3 regions of the Vibrio sp. 970 genome follow, and region 2 is predicted to be linked to each of the others. Evidence: predicted binding sites of a transcription regulator. Region 2 holds the regulator's gene; each other region holds the start of a gene.
The links. Region 2 encodes PurR, which represses purine synthesis genes. Its sites were predicted from a motif close to TNANGNAAACGTTTNCNTNA; they were not measured.
Positions count from the first base shown of each region.

Region 1: the regulator PurR is predicted to act here: its motif matches at 3,129-3,148, upstream of R7Q11_RS10045 (uracil-xanthine permease family protein).
Region 3: the regulator PurR is predicted to act here: its motif matches at 5,665-5,684, upstream of metK (methionine adenosyltransferase).

Region 1 is NZ_JAWOTW010000005.1:252,875-259,938, forward strand. Features, by position in the region: gene spoT (bifunctional GTP diphosphokinase/guanosine-3',5'-bis pyrophosphate 3'-pyrophosphohydrolase) at 1-12, shown strand, start outside; gene trmH (tRNA (guanosine(18)-2'-O)-methyltransferase TrmH) at 65-748, shown strand; gene recG (ATP-dependent DNA helicase RecG) at 1,002-3,083, shown strand; gene R7Q11_RS10045 (uracil-xanthine permease family protein) at 3,316-4,704, shown strand; gene envZ (two-component system sensor histidine kinase EnvZ) at 4,777-6,069, opposite strand; gene ompR (two-component system response regulator OmpR) at 6,172-6,891, opposite strand; gene R7Q11_RS10060 (DUF1090 domain-containing protein) at 7,021-7,064, opposite strand, start outside.
Region 2 is NZ_JAWOTW010000004.1:92,608-99,671, reverse strand. Features, by position in the region: gene elyC (envelope biogenesis factor ElyC) at 1-405, shown strand, start outside; gene torR (two-component system response regulator TorR) at 477-1,187, opposite strand; gene torD (molecular chaperone TorD) at 1,454-2,101, shown strand; gene purR (HTH-type transcriptional repressor PurR) at 2,570-3,574, shown strand; cyclic di-GMP riboswitch class I at 3,862-3,951, shown strand; gene R7Q11_RS07455 (TfoX/Sxy family DNA transformation protein) at 4,068-4,658, shown strand; gene R7Q11_RS07450 (TVP38/TMEM64 family protein) at 4,773-5,459, shown strand; gene R7Q11_RS07445 (DUF2007 domain-containing protein) at 5,480-5,800, shown strand; gene R7Q11_RS07440 (alpha/beta fold hydrolase) at 5,832-6,635, opposite strand; gene glgA (glycogen synthase GlgA) at 6,745-7,064, opposite strand, start outside.
Region 3 is NZ_JAWOTW010000009.1:14,518-21,581, forward strand. Features, by position in the region: gene gshB (glutathione synthase) at 1-894, opposite strand, end outside; gene rsmE (16S rRNA (uracil(1498)-N(3))-methyltransferase) at 908-1,639, opposite strand; gene endA (deoxyribonuclease I) at 1,753-2,448, opposite strand; gene R7Q11_RS14385 (SprT family zinc-dependent metalloprotease) at 2,599-3,096, opposite strand; gene R7Q11_RS14390 (DUF2189 domain-containing protein) at 3,165-3,962, opposite strand; gene metK (methionine adenosyltransferase) at 4,365-5,519, opposite strand; gene tkt (transketolase) at 5,835-7,064, shown strand, end outside.

The DNA.
Region 1 (7,064 bases), on a different contig from region 2:
AGAAAGAACTAACCTCTATCGCCACCTACTCTGTTAGGTGGCGATTTTTTATACCTCAATAAATATGAACCTAGAACGTTACAACCGTATTCACCAAGTCCTAAAAACTCGCCAAACTGATCTGACACTTTGTCTCGAAGAAGTACATAAGCCAAACAACGTCTCTGCTGTGATCCGCACCGCTGACGCGACAGGCTTACACAAAGTTCACGCAATTTGGCCAGACAAAATGCGTACGCTGAGCCATACCTCAGCAGGCGCGCGTAACTGGGTTGAAGTGGATACTCACGATTCGATTGAAACTGCGATTACCGAACTCAAAGCGCAAGGTATGCAGGTTTTGGTGACCAATCTTTCGGACACCGCCGTCGATTTTCGCGAAATCGACTACACCAAACCAACGGCAATCATTTTAGGCAGCGAAAAGGTTGGCGCTTCGGAGCAAGCCAAACAGCTTGCCGATCAAGACATTATTATCCCGATGGTGGGCATGGTGCAGTCACTAAACGTATCGGTTGCCAGTGCCGTAATTTTGTATGAAGCGCAACGTCAACGTGAAGCCGCAGGCATGTACGACCGAGAAGAAAGCGCTCTGCCTAAAGAGACAATCAACCGTATTCTCTTTGAACGTGGTCACCCTGTGCTGGCAAAGGTCGCGAAACGAAAAGGGCTCGTTTACCCACCACTCGATGAAGAAGGTCAAATCATCGCCGATGACGCGTGGTGGCAAGAGATGCAAAGCAAGTAACAGACTTTCGTCATCCTGAACGGCGGCGAAGGAGCGTGGTTCAGGATCTAATTCTCAAATATACAGATGCTGATAGTGTTAACTTCAGCGACATACTTGTTGGAAATAGAATCGTGATGTCGCTAAAGCTCCTCGGAATGATAGGTTATCAGTCAAATCATGACACGAACTAAAGCATGACTATTTTTTCCTGTACAAAAACACAGCTCCATGGTTAACATACTGCTATGTTAACCATTTTCTTGAGCCCTCTATGTCCGCCCAAATGTTATCTGCCGTCCCATTAACCTCCCTTTCTGGAGTTGGCGCGAAAGTCGCAGAAAAACTCGCCAAAGTTGGCTTACATAGCGTTCAAGATTTGCTGTTTCACCTTCCGTTACGCTACGAAGATCGTACTCGTATTTACCCTATTGCCAAACTGCATGCTGGCCTTTGGGCAGCCGTGCAAGGTAAGGTCATGGCAGTCGACACTATCTTCGGTAAGCGCAAAATGCTAACGGTAAAAATCAGCGACGGTAATGGCACTATCACGCTGCGCTTTTTCAACTTTACCGCAGCCATGAAGAACAATTTCACGCAAGGTAAGTTAGTACATGCTTACGGTGAAATTAAGCGCGGTGGCGTGGGCTTGGAAATTGTTCACCCTGACTACAAGTTTTACGTCAGCGAGCAAAAGCCCGATGTAGAACAGAGCTTAACCCCTGTTTATCCCACCACCGATGGTTTACGCCAAATCACATTACGCAACCTTACCGAACAAGCTTTAGCCCTGCTTGATAAAACCGCAGTGCAGGAATTACTTCCAGCGGGGTTGTATGACCATCAAATCACGATGTCGCAAGCGCTGCACACCATTCATCGTCCACCACCAACCATTAATTTAGATGAGTTTGACGAAGGCAAACATCCTGCCCAAATCCGCTTGATCATGGAAGAATTGCTCGCACAAAACTTATCGATGCTAGCGGTGCGTAGCAAAGGTCAGAAGGATTCAGCGCTACCTCTCGGTCCTTGTAATAAACTAAAAACGCAGCTTTTAGCCCAACTGCCTTTCTCTCCTACAAACGCTCAAACCCGAGTAGTACAAGAGATTGAAGCCGATCTAGAAAAACCGCACCCAATGATGCGATTAGTGCAAGGCGATGTTGGTTCGGGGAAAACGTTGGTTGCCGCTTTGGCCGCTGTTAGAGCCATTGAGCATGGCCATCAGGTGGCACTCATGGCGCCAACCGAACTATTGGCCGAGCAACACGCTATCAACTTCGCAAACTGGTTTGAAACCATGGGCATTCAAGTCGGTTGGTTAGCGGGCAAACTCAAAGGTAAGGCAAAGGAAGCCGAGCTGGCTCGTATTGCCAGTGGTGAAGCGCAAATGGTAGTGGGTACTCACGCGCTATTCCAAGAGCACGTTGAATTTCATCACCTTGCTTTGGTCATCATTGATGAACAGCACCGCTTCGGTGTCCATCAGCGATTAGAATTGCGTGAAAAAGGTGCAAAACAAGGCGCCTATCCACATCAGTTGATCATGACGGCGACGCCTATTCCTCGCACCTTAGCCATGACCGCTTACGCCGATCTGGAAACTTCCGTGATTGACGAGTTACCGCCAGGTCGAACACCAATCCAGACTGTCGCGATTCCAGACACCAAACGCAATGATATCGTCGAACGTGTCCGAAATGCCTGCTTAAACGAAGGCAAGCAGGCATATTGGGTGTGTACCCTGATTGATGAGTCGGAAGTATTAGAAGCGCAAGCCGCGGCAGATACCGCAGAAGAGCTTCAACGTAAGCTACCGGACGTAAAAATTGGTCTAGTACACGGACGAATGAAGCCGGCAGAGAAACAAGCGGTGATGCAAGATTTCAAAGACAATAAACTGCATTTGCTGGTCGCAACGACAGTGATTGAAGTTGGTGTGGATGTGCCAAACTCTAGCTTGATGATCATAGAAAACCCTGAACGTCTTGGTTTGGCACAATTACACCAGTTAAGAGGTCGCGTGGGCCGAGGTTCCGTTGCTAGCCATTGTGTGCTGCTGTACCACTCTCCGCTGTCAAAAACCGCGCAAAAACGTCTCGGAGTACTACGTGAAAGTAACGATGGCTTCGTCATTGCGCAGAAAGACCTAGAAATTCGTGGCCCTGGAGAACTATTGGGTACAAAGCAGACAGGTCTTGCTGATTTCAAAATCGCAGACTTAGTTCGAGATCAACGCCTGATTCCCGAAGTTCAGCGTATTGCGCGTCATATTCATGACAATTACCCGACTAACGCAACAGCAATTATCGATCGCTGGTTGGGTGAGCGGGATATTTACTCCAAAGCGTAATGATTGAAAGCGAGCCAAATGGCTCGTTTTTTAATACGCCAAAAACAAAGCAAACGTTTGCTTTTTGAGTAAATCTCTCTATAATCGCGCACAAATTTTTAAGTGTGTTAGATCACACTCCACCAACCTGAGTTGACTCTGATTAACAGCAATCACAGGTAACGACGTCAACTCCACCCTGCTCTCCCATTCAGCGAGAACTAGGGAAATATTGCGACTAGCGAGACAAACAATGACAACTTCAAACCGATCTTCGGAACTGGTCTATCAACTCAACGATCGACCACCTTTGCCTCAAACCATTTTTGCCGCACTTCAGCACTTATTGGCGATGTTCGTCGCGGTTATCACTCCGTCACTGATCATCTGTCAGTCTTTGGGTGTACCTGCAGACCAAACGAACACCATCATCAGCATGTCTTTATTTGCGTCAGGCGTGTCTTCGTTTATTCAAATTCGCACCGTTGGCCCAATTGGCTCTGGTTTGCTCTCTGTTCAAGGCACCAGCTTTAACTTTTTAGGTCCTATTATTGGTGCAGGCCTATCGCTGAAAGCCGGTGGAGCAGACATCAGCACCATGATGGCTGCCATTTTTGGTACGATTTTAGTCGCATCATTTGCAGAAATTTTCCTATCTCGCGTATTGGAGCATGCCCGCCGAATCATCACTCCGCTCGTTTCAGGCATCGTCGTCACTCTTATCGGTCTCACACTGATTCAAGTCGGCTTAGTATCAATGGGCGGTGGCTACGCAGCATTAAATGAAGGAACCTTCGGCAGCTTAGACAAACTTGCTCTGGCTGGGACGGTACTTGGATTAATTGTGATTTTAAACCGCTCGAAAAACCCATACATCCGTGTGGCTTCAATCGTGATTGCGATGCTAGTGGGTTACATCATGGCGTATTTTATGGGGATGGTAGATACTTCTCAGCTAGGCGCAACTGAGATCGTAGCACTGCCCGTACCAATGCAATATGGCTTATCGTTTGACTGGTCTCTGTTCATTCCGCTGGTACTGATTTTCTTTATTACCGCACTAGAGGCCATCGGTGATATTACCGCAACATCTGAAGTGTCTGGTGAGCCAGTAAAAGGCCCAGTGTACATGAAACGCATTAAGGGCGGTGTGTTAGCAGACGGCTTAAACTCCGCAATCGCAGCCGTTTTCAACAGCTTCCCGAACTCAACGTTTAGCCAGAATAACGGCATCATCATGCTAACAGGAGTCGCGAGCCGCTACGTGGGTTACTTTATTTCTGGCATGTTAGTGATTCTTGGCTTGTTCCCAGGTGTCGCTAGCTTTGTTCAGCTGATTCCTGAGCCAGTACTTGGCGGCGCAACGATTGTCATGTTTGGTACGATTGCTGCCGCTGGTGTGCGTATTATCTCTCGTGTTGAGCTCGATCGCCGCGCAATTCTGATCATGGCCTTATCCTTCTCAATGGGACTTGGTATCGCACAAAAACCAGAGATCCTGCAATTTATGCCAGAATTTATTAAGAGTATTTTCTCAACTGGTGTTGCAGCAGGTGGCATCACAGCGATCATTTTAAATCTACTTCTGCCAGAGAAACTGGAAGACGAAGATGAACTTCCTCAGGAAGTGAAAGAGTCTTAAGATTATTGAGAATAAGAAAAGCCCAACCTAATTAGGTTGGGCTTTTTGTTTTAAAGGGTGCAGGCCATCGACTTACTTGGTAGGAAAACTGATTTGAGCGATTAAACCGCCTTCACTGCGATTACGTATCACCACAGAGCCTGAATGCTGGCTGATTATACGCTTCACAATCGCCAACCCTAGCCCAGTGCCTTCACTACCGCGAGCGGTGTCACCACGCGTAAAGGGTTCAAATAACCTCGCGATTTGAGAATGCTCGATACCCGGTCCGTTGTCCTCTACTGAAATCCACACTAGCTGCTTATCTGCTGTCACACCAGTGCTGATTTTGACCCAGCCATTGCCATAACGTAGCGCATTCACAACTAAGTTACTGATCGCCCGCTTAATCGCAATCGCACTTCCTTTGGCTGGCGGCAAGTTAAGATTAAGATCTGTTTCAATTTCAACCTCATAACCACCTTCAGAACTGGCGACGTCACTGGCAATCGTACTGATATCAACCGCTTCAAACGATTCTTGGTTCACCGGTTTGAGGTAATCCATAAACTGACTGATGATCTCATTACATTCTTCCGTATCGCTAATGATCCCCTCCGCAAGATAGCTGTCCTCAGGAGACATCATTTCTGTCGCTAGGCGAATACGCGTCAGAGGTGTTCGTAAGTCATGGCTAATCCCTGCCATTAATAAGGCTCGGTCTTCTTCTAGCTCTTGAATACCTTTCGACATTTGATTAAAGGCTCGAGTTACAGAGCGAATCTCCGATGCGCCTTTCTCTGCTAAGGGGGGCGGGATCTCACCTCGACCGACGTCTTTCGCGGCTCTCTCTAAAGCCAAAAGTGGACGGTTTTGCAAACGAATAAACAACCAACCACCTGCAATGATCAGCAGCGCCATAATCAAGCTGTTACGAAACAGCGGGGCAAAATCTTCTTCTTGCAGCTCAGATAACGGAATACGAATGATGGAGTTCGGCAACTTTTCGATGTGCATCCACAAAATGTAACTTTCATCGCCAAGCAATAAGCGCACTTCTGTGGGCGAACCCAGCTCTTGGCTCATTTCTTCAGACATCAAATCAATCGACATTGCGTGATGAAATTCAATCGCCTTATCGCTGTCAAGGCTGTGAACCGTCACCCCTAATCTTTCTAATAATTGACGCCTTAACGGTGCATCAGACTTTAAAGGTCCTTCATCATCAAGCACCAAATTGAGCTCATGGGCGAGAATTTTATTGAACTGCTGCAAACTCGGCATCAACGCGTAGTTAAAAACGGCGTAGTAAGAGAAAACTTGGCTCGCGAGAAGCAAAGAGATGAACAGCAGAATAGATTGTGTCAGTGAACTTCGGATGCGCATGGAACGTTCCTAGTGGTCCTAATCGCGAAATTTCAGCCTTCAAAGGGAAGGTAATGAAGGCTGAAGTTGCTATAGCCAAGTGCTGGCTATGGAGTGAAGAGATTACACCTCTTTGCCGTCTGGGACGAAAACATAACCTAGGCCCCACACGGTTTGAATGTAGCGCGGCTTGCTCGGATCGTCTTCTAACATGCGACGTAAGCGTGAGATTTGTACGTCAATAGAGCGTTCCATTGCAGAATATTCACGGCCACGCGCCATGTTCATCAATTTATCTCGTGACATTGGCTCACGTGCATTCATCACGAGCGCCTTGAGAACAGCAAACTCTCCAGAGGTGAGTGGCATTGCCTCATCACCGCGGAACATCTCGCGAGTGCCTAGATTGAGTCGGAATTCCCCGAACTCCACCACTTTTTCTTCCGTGCTTGGTGCACCCGGCAACTCTACAGTTTGGCGGCGTAATACGGCCTTGATGCGAGCCAACAATTCGCGTGGGTTAAACGGTTTTGGCAAATAATCATCCGCCCCTACCTCAAGACCTACGATGCGGTCCACTTCATCACCTTTCGCGGTGAGCATTAAGATTGGCAACATATTGTTCGCGTGGCGTAGACGACGACAAATTGACAAACCGTCTTCACCTGGCAACATTAGGTCCAGCACCATTAAGTGAAAGTTTTCGCGCGTTAGTAGGCGATCCATCTGTTCGCCATTGGCGACACTTCGTACCTGAAAACCTTGCTCAGAAAGGTAACGCTCCAATAGAGCACGTAAACGAGCATCGTCATCAACCACTAAAATTTTATGATTTTCTTGCATTGAAACATCCTTTCAGAAGCGTCTATTGTCGAAAATGTATCACTGTTTTTCCTAACGTGCTCAAGCAAATTGTTACTCTTTTTATCTTAAGCGCTTTATTCTCTCTCTAGCAGGTATTTTCAGCACCTACTATTGACCATAATTCCATTCCAGTTCACGTTTGGCCTCAAGCA
Region 2 (7,064 bases):
GGCTATGCTGGCGGATCTGAAATTAGCCACGCGCGAATGATGGCGAACGTTGCCCTTGCGTTGGGCGTCGCGAAATCCGATATCATTTTATTAGAAGATGCGAAAGATACGTGGGAAGAGGCGCGTCAAGCGGCTGCATTCGTTCAACAAAAGGAGATTGTGTTAGTCACTTCTGCGAGTCACATGAACCGTGCATTGTATGAGTTCAACGCAGCAGGCATTAAACCAATCCCAGCCCCGACCAACTTCTTAGCTATTAGCGAGATAAGTCAACCTTGGGATAAATACTCACCTAAAGCGCGTTACTTAGAACAAACAGAGCTTTATTGGCATGAGTACTTGGGCAGTATTTGGCAAAGGTTGCGTGATACTGTCGGCCAAACACCAATGGTTGAAGCAAACTAGTATTATCTTGAAGCCACAAAAAAGGAGAGCCGAAGCTCTCCTTTTCTTTTTACGATTGAGTTATGTTCAAACTAGTCACCAGCAAACATATAGCCTTCGCCGTGCACCGTTACAAAAATCTGTGGGTTCTTAGGATCGAACTCCATTTTTGCGCGCATACGTCGAATAAGAACATCAATGGTGCGGTCATTCGGCGCATCCACTCGATGGCTGATCATGTTCAAAATACGCTCACGACTTAACACCTGGTTAGGGTAAGACGATAATGCCACCAAAAGTTCATACTCTGCTTTAGTTAGTTTTACTGGCTCACCGTTGCGGCTAAGTGCGCGACGTTGAATGTCGAATGTCCACTCCCCAAAGCGCACAATGTGCTCTTCACTGGTTTCATTCGCTTTCGAACTGCCACTGCGCGCTGCTGAAATACGCCACAGCAAGTTTTTAACGCGAACTAACAGCTCTCTCAGTTCAAAAGGTTTTGTCACATAATCGTCAGCACCCATTTCTAGGCCTACGATTTTATCAATGCTATCCGTGCGTCCTGTTACTAATATGATACCAATATCCGATTGGCTACGTAACTCACGAGTAAGCATCAGGCCGTCTTCACCAGGCAGGTTAATATCCAGCATGATCAGGTCTACATCGCCCGCTTGCAAAACTTCACGCATTTCTGCGCCACTCTCTGCTTCGCTGACTTGGTAGCCCTCATTTTGGAAATATCCCGCAAGCTTACTACGAGTTACAACATCATCTTCTACGACTAATACGTGATAGCTCATTTACACCACTTTTCTGTCTTCTTATTATCCAAGACGTATTCTATTCATAACTAGTAACATTTCTAGTCATAGATACATTAAAACGCAAGATTTAGCGTTTTTATTGATTCAAAACAAGCTTGCCCATTGCTATTAATAAACGGTCATTTTTGACCATAAAACATAACAATTATAGTTACTGCTATTCATTTTAATTGATTACACTTAGGGGATATCCCTAATTGACTTTGTGATGCATGACTTGAAGCATCATTCAGGAGCCCAAAATGCAAGAAGTGAAAGCTTTTAATGAGAAACGCGCTGAAATTTACTGGTGGTTTTCGAGCTTGTTCGCAAAAGAACTAACAGAGAAAGAATTGGAAGCCTATCACAGTGTTGAAATTCGCAGTTTTCTCGCAGGTTTAGGTGAAAATGAGTCGCTAAAACCAGCCGTTGATAGCCTAGTTGATGCATTGAATCGGTTACAAGATCGTGAAGATGCACAACTAGAGCTTGCAGCTGACTTTTGTGAACTGTTTTTGAAGACAGAAAAATACGGCGCTCTTCCTTACGCATCCATGTACATTGGTGAATCAGGTTTACTGAATGACAAGCCAGCTGAGGAAATGGAAAAGTTGATGGCTGAATTTGGCGTTCAAGTAGACGAAAACCTAAAGGAACCTGCGGATCACTTAGCCGTTGAGCTCGACTTTCTCGGGAACATGATTATCCGCTCAAACGAGCTTGAACAAGAAAAACACATGGAAGAAGCCTTCGTTAAACAAAACGACTTTATCCAGCAACAATTGATGTCTTGGTTACCTCAGTTTTCAGACAAATGTAAACAATTCGACGAATTTGGATTTTACTCGAGTGTCGCGAAACTATTAGTTGCATTTTGTAAACTAGACAGCGCCTACCTTCTTGGTGAATAATTGCCGCCTATTTTTAGGGAGCCTGCCTATCGGGCTTCCTGTATGCCTGAAAGTGACCAATTGTAAGTAACTTGGGTATAATATTCGTTTGCCTTAACTTAGCGCAAAGACGCTTGGTTATTTAGCAGTCAAAATGTGACTTCAAATACACAAATCTCTTGCTGAAAACATTGCTAGTCAGTCCACATAGGGCTAAAATGTGAGCGCAAACGATTAAATATGATTTATATGTAAACCGCTGAAATATAGCGGTTTTTGTGTTTTCTTAACAGGTTGATGGCAATTTCTCATCAGATAGAAAAAAGATAAAATTCATCGACCGATGCTGCTACGTACCCTTTTGTCGCACTTGGATCAACCGCTGCCGAGACACTTAGCGCCAATTTTATATTGCTAGGTGTGAAACCATTAGAGCATCAGGTACATCCAATACGACATATTTCAGTAGCTCGATACAGGACACCATTTATGGCCACGATAAAAGACGTTGCTCGCTTAGCCGGCGTTTCCACTACGACAGTTTCGCACGTTATCAATAAAACGCGTTTCGTTGCAGAAGCAACGCAAGAAAAAGTAATGAAAGCCGTTGACGAGCTGAATTACGCGCCAAGTGCCGTTGCACGCAGCCTAAAATGCAACTCAACTCGTACGATTGGCATGTTAGTAACTCAATCAACTAACCTATTTTTCTCAGAAGTGATTGATGGCGTTGAGAGCTACTGTTACCGCCAAGGCTATACTCTGATTTTATGTAACACAGGCGGGATTTACGAAAAACAACGCGATTACATTCGTATGCTGGCTGAAAAGCGCGTTGATGGCATCCTAGTGATGTGTTCTGACTTAACCGAAGAACTAAAAGAGATGCTTGACCGTCATGCGGACATTCCTAAAGTGGTCATGGATTGGGGCCCAGAGAGCTCACAAGCAGACAAGATCATGGATAACTCAGAAGAAGGTGGCTACATTGCAACCAAACATCTGATTGACAATGGTCATACGGATATCGCTTGTCTAAGCGGTCATTTTGAAAAGCTTGCTTGCCAAGAGCGCATTGCAGGTTTCCGTCGCGCAATGAGCGAAGCGAACCTAGCTGTAAATGAAGACTGGATCCTTGAAGGTAACTTTGAATGTGATACGGCCGTATTAGTTGCAGATAAAATTACCGCAATGGACAAGCGCCCGACGGCGGTATTCTGTTTTAACGACACAATGGCTCTAGGCCTAATGAGCCGCTTGCAACAAAACGGGATCAAAATTCCTGAAGATATTTCAGTGATCGGCTACGACAACATCGAGCTTGCGGAATACTTCTCTCCACCGCTAACGACTATCCACCAACCTAAACGTCGTGTTGGTAAAAATGCATTCGAAATTCTACTTGAGCGTATCAAAGATAAAGAACACGAAAAACGAATTTTCGAAATGCAACCTGAGCTTGTAATTCGAAATACTGTGAAAAAAATGAACTAAATTTCACTGTATTTAACCGTGTTAAATAAGCGCTCTACAGGGGCGCTTATTTTTTTGGAAAAATTAAGCATTCTCTAATACTTCACACCACTCTAATAACAATTGACTAACGTTAACTCCCTGTTTTATATAAATGTAATATATATTAAGAACTCCTTTTCAAAGGCCAATTTGCACCTTTCCATATGCAAAATAGAGCATTCAATCTATCATTTTTATTGAACCGAAATCACACTTTTAACGCTAAACCGTGATGTTAATTCAATATAAGAAGTATGCTCATTGTGTCACGCACAGGGCAAACCATTCGAAAGAGTGGGACGCAAAGCCTCCGGCCTGAACCATATTACGATATGGAAGGTAGCGGGGTTACCGATGGCAAGTGTGTAAGCAATGACTTTACTCTGTAATGACATTGTTTTTACGCATGTTTGCTACTCTCTCGGACCTGACTTTTGGTGGCGTAATATTAATTACACCGAGATAACAAAACATGGATAAACCGATACTCAAAGACTCTATGAAGCTATTTGAGGCACTTGGTAATATCAAGTCGCGCTCAATGTTTGGTGGCTTCGGACTATTCGCTGATGAAACAATGTTTGCACTAGTGGTAAACAATCAGCTTCATATCAGAGCAGACCAAAAAACTTCATCTGACTTCGAGAAACAAGGGCTAAAGCCTTACGTTTATAAAAAACGTGGCTTTCCAGTCGTTACAAAGTACTACGCTATTTCCAGCGATTTATGGGAATCAAGCGAACGCTTAATCGAAGTAGCGAATCAATCATTGAAAAAGGCAAAGCTTGAGAAAGAACAGCAAGCAAGTACAAAGCCTAACCGTTTGAAAGATTTGCCTAACTTACGACTGGCTACCGAGCGCATGCTAAAAAAAGCCGGCATCGAATCCGTAGAGAAGCTTGAAGAGGAAGGTGCGCTTAACGCCTATAAAGCGATAAGAGATACGCACTCTGCAACCGTCAACATTGAGTTGCTATGGGCACTAGAAGGTGCTATCAACGGCACTCATTGGAGTGTGGTACCTCAAGCTCGCCGAGATGAGTTGATGAACGGCCTCCAATAAAAGTCGGCCTAAAAACTATCTTGTAAAACCGCAGTCTAATCTGCGGTTTTTTTGTGAAATTTTTTCGGTTTTCCTACTGTCTTATTACATATATCCCAAATTGGAATCAAAATTATGAATAAGAAACTGATATTAGGTCTCATCCTACTAGCGGCTATCGTCTTTTTAGGTATTAACTTTGGCCAGTATTTAACCTTAGAGAATGCAAAAGCCCAACAAGAAGCACTAACTACATACATCGATCAGAATTTTGTATTCTCGGCTGCGATTTACTTTTTTACCTACATTGCAATTACCGCTTTTTCTATCCCAGGAGCGGCAGTAGTCACCTTACTTGGTGCAGCCTTATTTGGTTTTTGGACAAGCTTGCTACTGGTTTCTTTCGCTAGCACTATGGGGGCAACACTGGCCTTCTTGAGCAGCCGATACTTATTGCGTGACTGGGTACAAAACAAATTCGGAAATAAACTCAACGCAATTAATCAAGGTGTCGAAAAAGACGGAGCTTTTTATCTATTTTCCTTGCGTCTAATCCCTGTATTCCCTTTCTTTCTAATCAACTTACTGATGGGCTTAACACCGATGTCTGTAGGTCGATTTTATCTCACTAGCCAAATAGGTATGCTGCCAGGCACAGCCGTATATCTGAATGCAGGTACTCAATTAGCAACAATTGAAAGCCTATCGGGCATTGTTTCACCCGCAGTATTAGCGTCTTTTGCGCTATTGGGACTATTTCCAATCATCACTAAATGGGTTATGAATAAAGTAAGGCCGACACCAAGTCAGCAAAACTCGTAATTGGTGAAGTGGGTATTTTGATGAAAATATTTATCGCTAAAAACCCAGCAGAAGCACACATTGTATGTGAGCTGCTTAAAGTGGAACAAATTTACTGTGAAGTTCGCGGAGAAGGTATTTTCGGCTTAAAAGGAGAACTGCCGTTTGGTGATGATACCGATCCTTATGTGTGGCTTTTTGACACGGCACAAAAGATGAAAGCTGAAGAAATAGTAAAAGCATATCGAAAACAATCCGATAGGCATGAGTATCAAGATTGGCAATGCCCAAAATGTCATGAAATAAACGAAGGGCAATTTGGTGCATGTTGGCAATGTGGATATCAACTAGGAGAGCTATAGCGGCTCTCCTATTCAGTGGATGCACTCAGTTTTAAGCACATACAGCTTGCTGTTTAATAAACTCGATGGAGTGTTGATTGAAGTCTTCTGGACGCTCTACATTGCATACATGACCACAATTCGGGATTTCTCGTAGAATGCTGAGCTTATGTGCTGCAACCATTTCTTTGACAGGTTTAATAAACATGTAATCCCTGTCGCCCATTAAGTAAAGAGTCGGAATGGGTAACTCTCGATCTTTAAAATATTTCATTAACGGATTTACATCAGCGGCAAGAATAAACCAACGTTTAAATTCTTTTTGGCAAAGCTTCTTGGCTTCGCGAATAAAAAGGTGGCGAGATTCTCGTTGGCTTCTTTGAGGCATAACAATATAAGCGAACAGTTTGTAGAGCCACATGTACGGTAGGATATGCTTACAAAAATTACCTAATTTCACCAATATCTGAGAACGAGTGTTAAGCCTTGTGACAGCACCACCGAGCACCATCGAACGTACGCGCTCTGATGACAATTCAGCAAGGTTTCGAACAATAATAGTACCAAGCGACATACCGACAAAATGAGCGGATTGGATCTTTAAATGGTCCAATACTTTCAAAATATCTTGGGTAACTTCCGTAAAGGTATAACGGCTAGCAATGAGCTCTTTAAGTAACTGATTTGACTTTCCATGACCTCTTAAATCGATCAGCAATAAGTTAAAGTGTTGCTTGTAAGCTTTAATTTGCTTGAACCAGATAGAAGAGCTACCACCAGCACCGTGCACAAATACAACCCACTCATTACTAGTAGGGTGCAAATAGGTTTTATGAAAAAGTAGCGGCTGGGTCATATTGAGTATCAAAAAGATCGTGCTATTGAGTAAAAAGCCATCCTACCACACTCCCCTTACTCAAGATAATAAAGGCACCTCATTCGGTGCCTTTCGTTACAATTTTAAGTCAAACTAACGCTGAGTGGTAAAGCTGCAAATAAGATTCTGCGGCCTTTTGCCAACAAAAGTCTTGTTGCATCGCGTGCAACTGTACTTTATTCACTTCAGGCTCGTTTTGAGCGTAGAGCAACAGTGCCCTTAGCATCGTTAACAACAATGCCTGCGGTGTCGGTTCGAAAAAAACAAACCCCGTTGCTTCAGATGGGTTTACATCATAATCGCTAACGCTGTCCTTTAAGCCACCAACACCGCGTACTATCGGTAATGTCCCATAAGCCATACTATAGATTTGGTTTAAGCCACATGGTTCAAACTCAGAAGGCATCA
Region 3 (7,064 bases), on a different contig from region 2:
ATCAAAAGCTGCTTCAATTTCGCGAATACAGGTTGGGCTGGTGACGTTGATTTCTGTTAGCTTGTCGCCAATTACGTCAAGGCCAACAAAGATAAGGCCTTTTTCTTTCAGTGTCGGAGCAACGGTTTGCGCAATTTTGAGGTCGGTTTCGCTTAGCGGACGAGCTTCACCAGTACCACCAGCGGCTAGGTTGCCGCGCGTTTCGCCTTTAGCAGGAATGCGTGCTAGACAGTAAGGCATAGGTTCGCCATCTACCACTAGGATACGTTTGTCACCGTTGCTGATATCTGGCACGAAGGTTTGCGCCATTGCGTAGTTTTGACCGTGGTTAGTCAATGTCTCGATGATCACAGAGACGTTTGGATCGTTTTCCTTCACACGGAAGATGGACGCGCCACCCATACCATCAAGTGGTTTCAGGATGACATCACCATGTTTTTCACGAAATTCTTTAATTTTTTCTGCTTTTCGCGTCACGATCGTTGTAGGTGTCAGCTCTGGGAACCATGCTGTAAACAGCTTTTCGTTACAATCACGTAAGCTTTGAGGCTTGTTAACGATCAGTGCACCTTGTTCTTCTGCACGCTCAAGAATGTAAGTCGCGTAGATGTATTCAGTATCAAACGGAGGATCTTTACGCATTAGCACCGCGTCTAGCTCAGACAGTTCGATAGTTTGCTCTGATTTGAACTCGTACCAACCGTTTGGATCTTCTTTTAGTTCCACCACTTTAGTATCTGCAATGGCAACGCCTTGATCGAGATGCAGATCATTCATTTCCATGTAGTGGATTTCATAGCCGCGTCGTTGCGCTTCAAGCATCATGGCAAAGCTAGAGTCTTTTTTGATGTTAATGGACGAGATTGGGTCCATTACGATACCGAGTTTGATCATTATTTTTCTCCGTTTAACCAAGATCGCCGAAACGAACTTGTAAGGCTGTAATTGCTGTCAGAGCCGCTGTTTCGGTACGCAGAACGCGAGGGCCGAGTAGCGTTTCTTCAAATTGGTATTCTCGAGTCATCTCGATTTCTTCAGACGATAAACCGCCTTCAGGACCGATCAGTAGACGCACTTTTTCAACCGGGGTTGGCAAAGTGTTGATTGAGTATTTAGCACGAGGGTGAAGGTTAAGCTTTAAACCATCGTACTCTTCTTTACACCACTCTTCCAAGCTCATAATTGGACGAATTTCGGGCACGACATTACGCCCACATTGCTCACAGGCACTGATGGCGATTTTCTGCCATTGCGCGAGTTTTTTCTCAAAACGCTTTTGGTCAAGCTTGACACCACAACGTTCAGAAATCAGAGGAGTGATGGTATTGACGCCAAGTTCAACAGACTTTTGGATGGTGAACTCCATCTTATCGCCACGTGAAATGACTTGACCAAGGTGCAGATCTAAAGGGGATTCAATACTGCTTTCTACACGCTCGGTGATGTTAACCAAAACTGATTTCTTGCTGACTTCACTGATAACCGCTGGGAACTCTGCGCCACTGCCGTCAAAAAGGAGAACGTCTTGGCCTTCTTTCATGCGCAAAACACGACCGATATGGCCTGCTGCGTCGTCACTTAAAGCAAGTGAGCCAAGTTGATGAATAGTTTCTGGATGATAAATTCGAGGGGTACGCATGAGATTTCCAGCAAGAGAATAAACTTAAACCCTAACATGGATGCTTTGCACCGAAAAAACAAGGGGCAAGAAGCGTTTCAATATCAGTAATTGAAACGCTTCGAGGTCGGAGGTTACAGTGCGCGGCAGGCTTCTTGAACAAATGGGTTGTGATTGCCCTGTACTTTTGCAATGCGCTCGTCACGCTCACATTCCCATTTATCGACAGGATAGGTTTTGTTCCAAGCACTCATTAATTGCGTTTGCTGCTTCGACAGTTTGAAACCGTACTCTTTGCTCATGTATAGATAGGTACGAGCAATTGAGCCACGCGCACGGTCTGGTGGCATGACTTTACGCTGCTTAAAGTTCACTTGCATCTCACAGCGACCATAACTCACGCCATCCATACCGTTCCATTGGCTGAAGTTGTAGTTCGAACGGTCACCGTTTACTTCACCAATAGCAGGAGTTAGGTTGTGCAAGTCTGCTTCCATCAAACGAAAAGTTTTGTCTTTTTTCTTACAGTTTTTACGTCCGCCATCTTGCCAGCATTGACGCTGGTGGCCAAATTGCCACGCAGGAACAACGTGCTCCCATTCGATTCGTGCAGCCCGTTTTTCTTGTTTACGGACTTGGTAACCGCAAGAGGCTAAATCGGGTAAGCCTTTCTTGCCTTGCCATTGAATGTTACAGCCACAGTAGAAGCTTGTTGGGTGGTCTTGATAAATTTTGACCGCCTCACGTTTGGCTGCAGAGAATGAGCTCGGTGGCGCGGCAATCGCAGTGCTAGAAAGCGCGATAAGCAACAGAGAGAGTAAGTATTTCATGATAAAAGTCTTTATAAAGTATGACTTTATTCATGATAACACGCATAAAATAGCTTTAGTGATGAGTAAGTTAACAATAATTGGCGAAGGTAAGGTTTTGATCAACTCGATCTTTATTTTGGGAACGCAAGTAACACTATGAGGTAAGGGCTACGATAATTGAATGCCGGTGAAGTTAAGTGGTTGGCGGCATTTTTGACAAGAGTACGTCGCCTCTTTGCGCAGAACTTTATTATGACGGCGAATCGATAGAGGGTAGGTCATACAACCACAACGATACTCAAAGGTTTTACCTTGAACGGATTTTACTTCAAAGCTGTGAGTGGTTTTGGCTGGTACGTTAAACACGGCTTCCATGACGCCTTTCCATTCTTTACCGTGAGGCCTAACTCGCCCGTAAACCTGATAAGTAATCAGGTGTGCTACTTCATGAGGAATGACTTCATCTAAGAATGCTTGGGTGTTTTCGCGAAATAAAACAGGGTTTAGGCGTACTTGATTTAATTGAAGGTAGGCTTTTCCTGCCGCTTTCCCACGGACGTCGAAGGTGATTGTTGGAATCGGGAAAGAACGTTTGAAAGCTTGTTCTGCCATCGCGATACAGCCCGCCATCACTTGCTTGGCTTTATAGCTGAGTTCTATATCCACAATTCACCTCGATAAATCAAATAAAAAAGCCCCCGCATTTGCGAGGGCCAGATCATAGCATCAGTTAATTATGGTGTGTGTTTTTTCTTGATGGTGGCATGGTAAGCGTGCCATGTACCGTAGCCTAGAATTGGCATGGTAAACAACATTCCGATCCCGTAGGTCGCAAAGCCGATAAGAATACCGCCACAGATGATCGCTGCCCAAACAATCATTGCTGGAATGTTGGATTTCACGGCATTAAAGCTGGTAAATACAGCGGTCATCATGTCTACGCGACGCTCCATCATGAGCGGAATAGAAAAGGCTGAAATGCTAAACACCACACAAGCCAAAACAAAGCCAACTAAAGAGCCGATGACAAGGAAGGGTAGGAACTCACTTAAAGGTGCCCCTTGAACAGAAGGGTAGAGCGCATGAAGTAGAGCGGCAATGCGCATCCAAAATATCATACACACTGCGAGTAACACGGCGAACGCCCATTGAGATGTTGAGTTACGACCGATCGCTTTCATTGAATGGAACAAGCTTGCTTTGTGTCCGCGCTCTCTCTCCCAACTGGCATCATACAAGCCCAGCGCGAGAAACGGACCGATTAACATGTAAACAATCAAACTGGGCATGACGACTAAGTGTGTGCCTTGCCACTGTACGAGCAAAACAATGCCTATCGCAGCTGCCATAAAACAGATGCCATAGAAAGCACTAATAAGCGGCATTCGCACGAAATCATGCAGACCTAATGCGAGCCAATGAAAAGGTGCAGAAAGATTGACCGTATTGCACGGTATGGTTCTGGCGTATTCGTTGTCTGGCACTTCCTTTCGTTTGTTGTGGAAGTCCGATGGATTAACAGTTCGAGGCATAACTCCTCCTTGATTTATTCCCACATTATCCGCTTATACCAACTGACAGCGGTTTTTGTTCAGTCAAACTTGAAGCGACTTTTTCAAGTTTACATCTGAGCATTGGCTTAGTTTGGTATCGGCCATAAAGATGCCTGACTCATGTCTTTACTTAAGTGTTGCTTCCACAGTCGCCAGCATCCGACGTCTCTATTTAAATTGGAGTTAACAATATTTTAACTATTGGCGGAGATGGGATAATTTACAAATAATTGCTTAAAATTTATTCGGTATAAAAATGAGGGAGAAACAGGACTGCTTTGTGGGGCAGGGCGGTATGAGCCGAAATGGCTGGATAAAAGTTGCTGAAAATAAAAAGCCCCCGCCATAGGCGAGGGCTTGATTGATTCTTGCTTGGCTTGATTATTTGATGCCAGCGAAATCGCGTAGAAGTGCAGCTTTGTCTGTCGCTTCCCACGGGAATTCTTCACGACCGAAGTGACCGTATGCCGCTGTCTTCTTGTAGATAGGTTGAAGAAGGTTAAGCATTTCTTGTAGACCGTATGGACGTAGGTCGAAGAATTGACGAACCGCTTCAATGATGATGTCGTGAGGTACTTTCTCAGTACCGAACGTTTCCACCATGATAGACGTTGGATCAGCAACACCGATTGCGTAAGAAAGTTGGATCTCACAACGGTCAGCCATGCCTGCCGCTACGATGTTTTTCGCTACGTAGCGTGCTGCGTATGCTGCACTACGGTCAACTTTTGATGGATCTTTACCAGAAAACGCACCGCCACCGTGACGAGCTGCGCCGCCGTAGGTATCTACGATGATCTTACGACCAGTTAGACCACAGTCACCCATAGGACCACCGATTACGAAGCGACCGGTTGGGTTAATGAAGAAGTTTGTTTCTTTGTTGATCCACTCAGAAGGTAGCACTGGCTTAATGATCTCTTCCATTACCGCTTCACGCAGGTCTGAAGTTGAGATTGAATCACAGTGTTGAGTTGAAAGAACAACCGCGTCGATACCAACGATGTTACCTTGATCGTATTGGAATGTTACCTGAGATTTTGCATCAGGACGCAACCAAGGTAGTGTGCCGTTTTTACGAACTTCTGCTTGCTTTTGAACAAGACGGTGAGAGTAAGTAATTGGCGCTGGCATTAGTACTTCAGTTTCGTTACAAGCGTAACCAAACATGATGCCTTGGTCGCCTGCACCTTGTTCTTTAGGGTCAGCTTTATCAACACCTTGGTTGATATCTGGCGACTGTTTACCGATTGTGTTTAGTACCGCACAAGAATCTGCGTCAAAGCCCATATCTGAATGTACGTAGCCGATTTCACGAACGGTTTCACGAGTTAACTCTTCGATGTCTACCCATGCTGAAGTCGTGATTTCACCACCCACCATTACCATACCGGTTTTAACGTAAGTCTCACATGCAACACGAGCCTTTGGATCTTGCTCTAGAATCGCGTCAAGAACCGCATCAGAAATCTGGTCTGCAATTTTATCTGGATGACCTTCTGATACTGACTCAGAAGTAAACAGGTGCTTAGCCATGTTAGCTCCACTATATCTGGTTTAAAACTGGGGAATGATAAACTCTCCAGCGCAAATTAATACTAATTTTTGTAGGTGTATCTACATCTAGACGTCTATTCTAAATTTGATTGCTCGAATTACAAGCTCTTTTTTGGTTTTTGTTATAACCAAACGTTTGCCTGATTTATTGATAATTTTAAGAACTTCGAACGATTTGGCGCGAAAGGTGCAATATTTGTGAGGTTTTGGACTGGAAAACGTTTGCACACCCAACAGGGCTTTGAGAGAATTATGACCTACTTTTCGTTTCGCTTAATGTACTCAGGAGCAGACATGTCGTCTCGTAAACATCTTGCCAATGCAATTCGTGCTCTAAGCATGGATGGTGTTCAACAAGCTAACTCAGGCCACCCAGGCGCACCAATGGGTATGGCTGATATCGCTGAAGTTCTTTGGCGCTCTCACCTAAACCATAACCCTTCAAACCCAGAGTGGGCCGACCGCGATCGCTTTGTGCTGTCAAACGGTCATGGGTCAATGCTTATTTACTCTCTACTGCACTTAAGCGGTTACGAGCTATCTATTGACGATCTGAAAAACTTCCGTCAATTGCACTCAAAAACCCCAGGTCACCCAGAGTACGGCTACGCGCCTGGTATCGAGACAACAACGGGTCCTCTAGGTCAAGGCATCACTAACGCTGTTGGTATGGCGATCGCAGAGAAAGCACTAGCGGCACAGTTCAACAAAGAAGGTCACGATATCGTTGACCACTTTACGTATGTGTTCATGGGTGACGGCTGTCTAATGGAAGGCATCTCGCATGAAGCATGCTCTCTTGCTGGGACGTTAGGTCTAGGCAAACTGATCGCGTTCTGGGATGACAACGGCATTTCTATCGACGGTCACGTTGAAGGCTGGTTCTCTGACGATACACCTAAGCGTTTTGAAGCGTACGGCTGGCATGTAATCCCAGCAGTCGATGGTCACGACTCAGACGCGATCAACGCAGCAATTGAAGCAGCAAAAGCGGACCCACGTCCTACGCTTATCTGTACCAAAACAATTATCGGTTTCGGTTCTCCTAACAAGTCTGGTTCGCACGACTGTCACGGTGCACCACTAGGTCACGATGAGATCCAAGCGGCTCGTGAATACCTAGGTTGGGAGTACGGCCCATTTGAGATCCCGGCAGATGTTTACGTTGAGTGGGATGCAAAAGAAGCGGGCGCCGCGAAAGAAGCAGCTTGGAATGAAAAATTCGAGGCATACGCTGCAGCTTACCCTGCTGAAGCGGCAGAGCTTAAACGACGTCTAAACGGCGAACTTCCTGCACAGTGGGAAGAAAAAGCGAACCAAATCATTGCCGATCTTCAAGCAAACCCAGCGAACATTGCATCACGTAAAGCATCGCAAAATGCACTAGAAGCGTTTGGTCAAATGCTTCCTGAGTTTATGGGTGGTTCTGCTGACCTAGCGCCTTCTAACCTGACCATGTGGTCTGGTTCTAAGTCTCTAGAAACGGAGGACTTCTCTGGCAACTACATCCACTACGGTGTACGC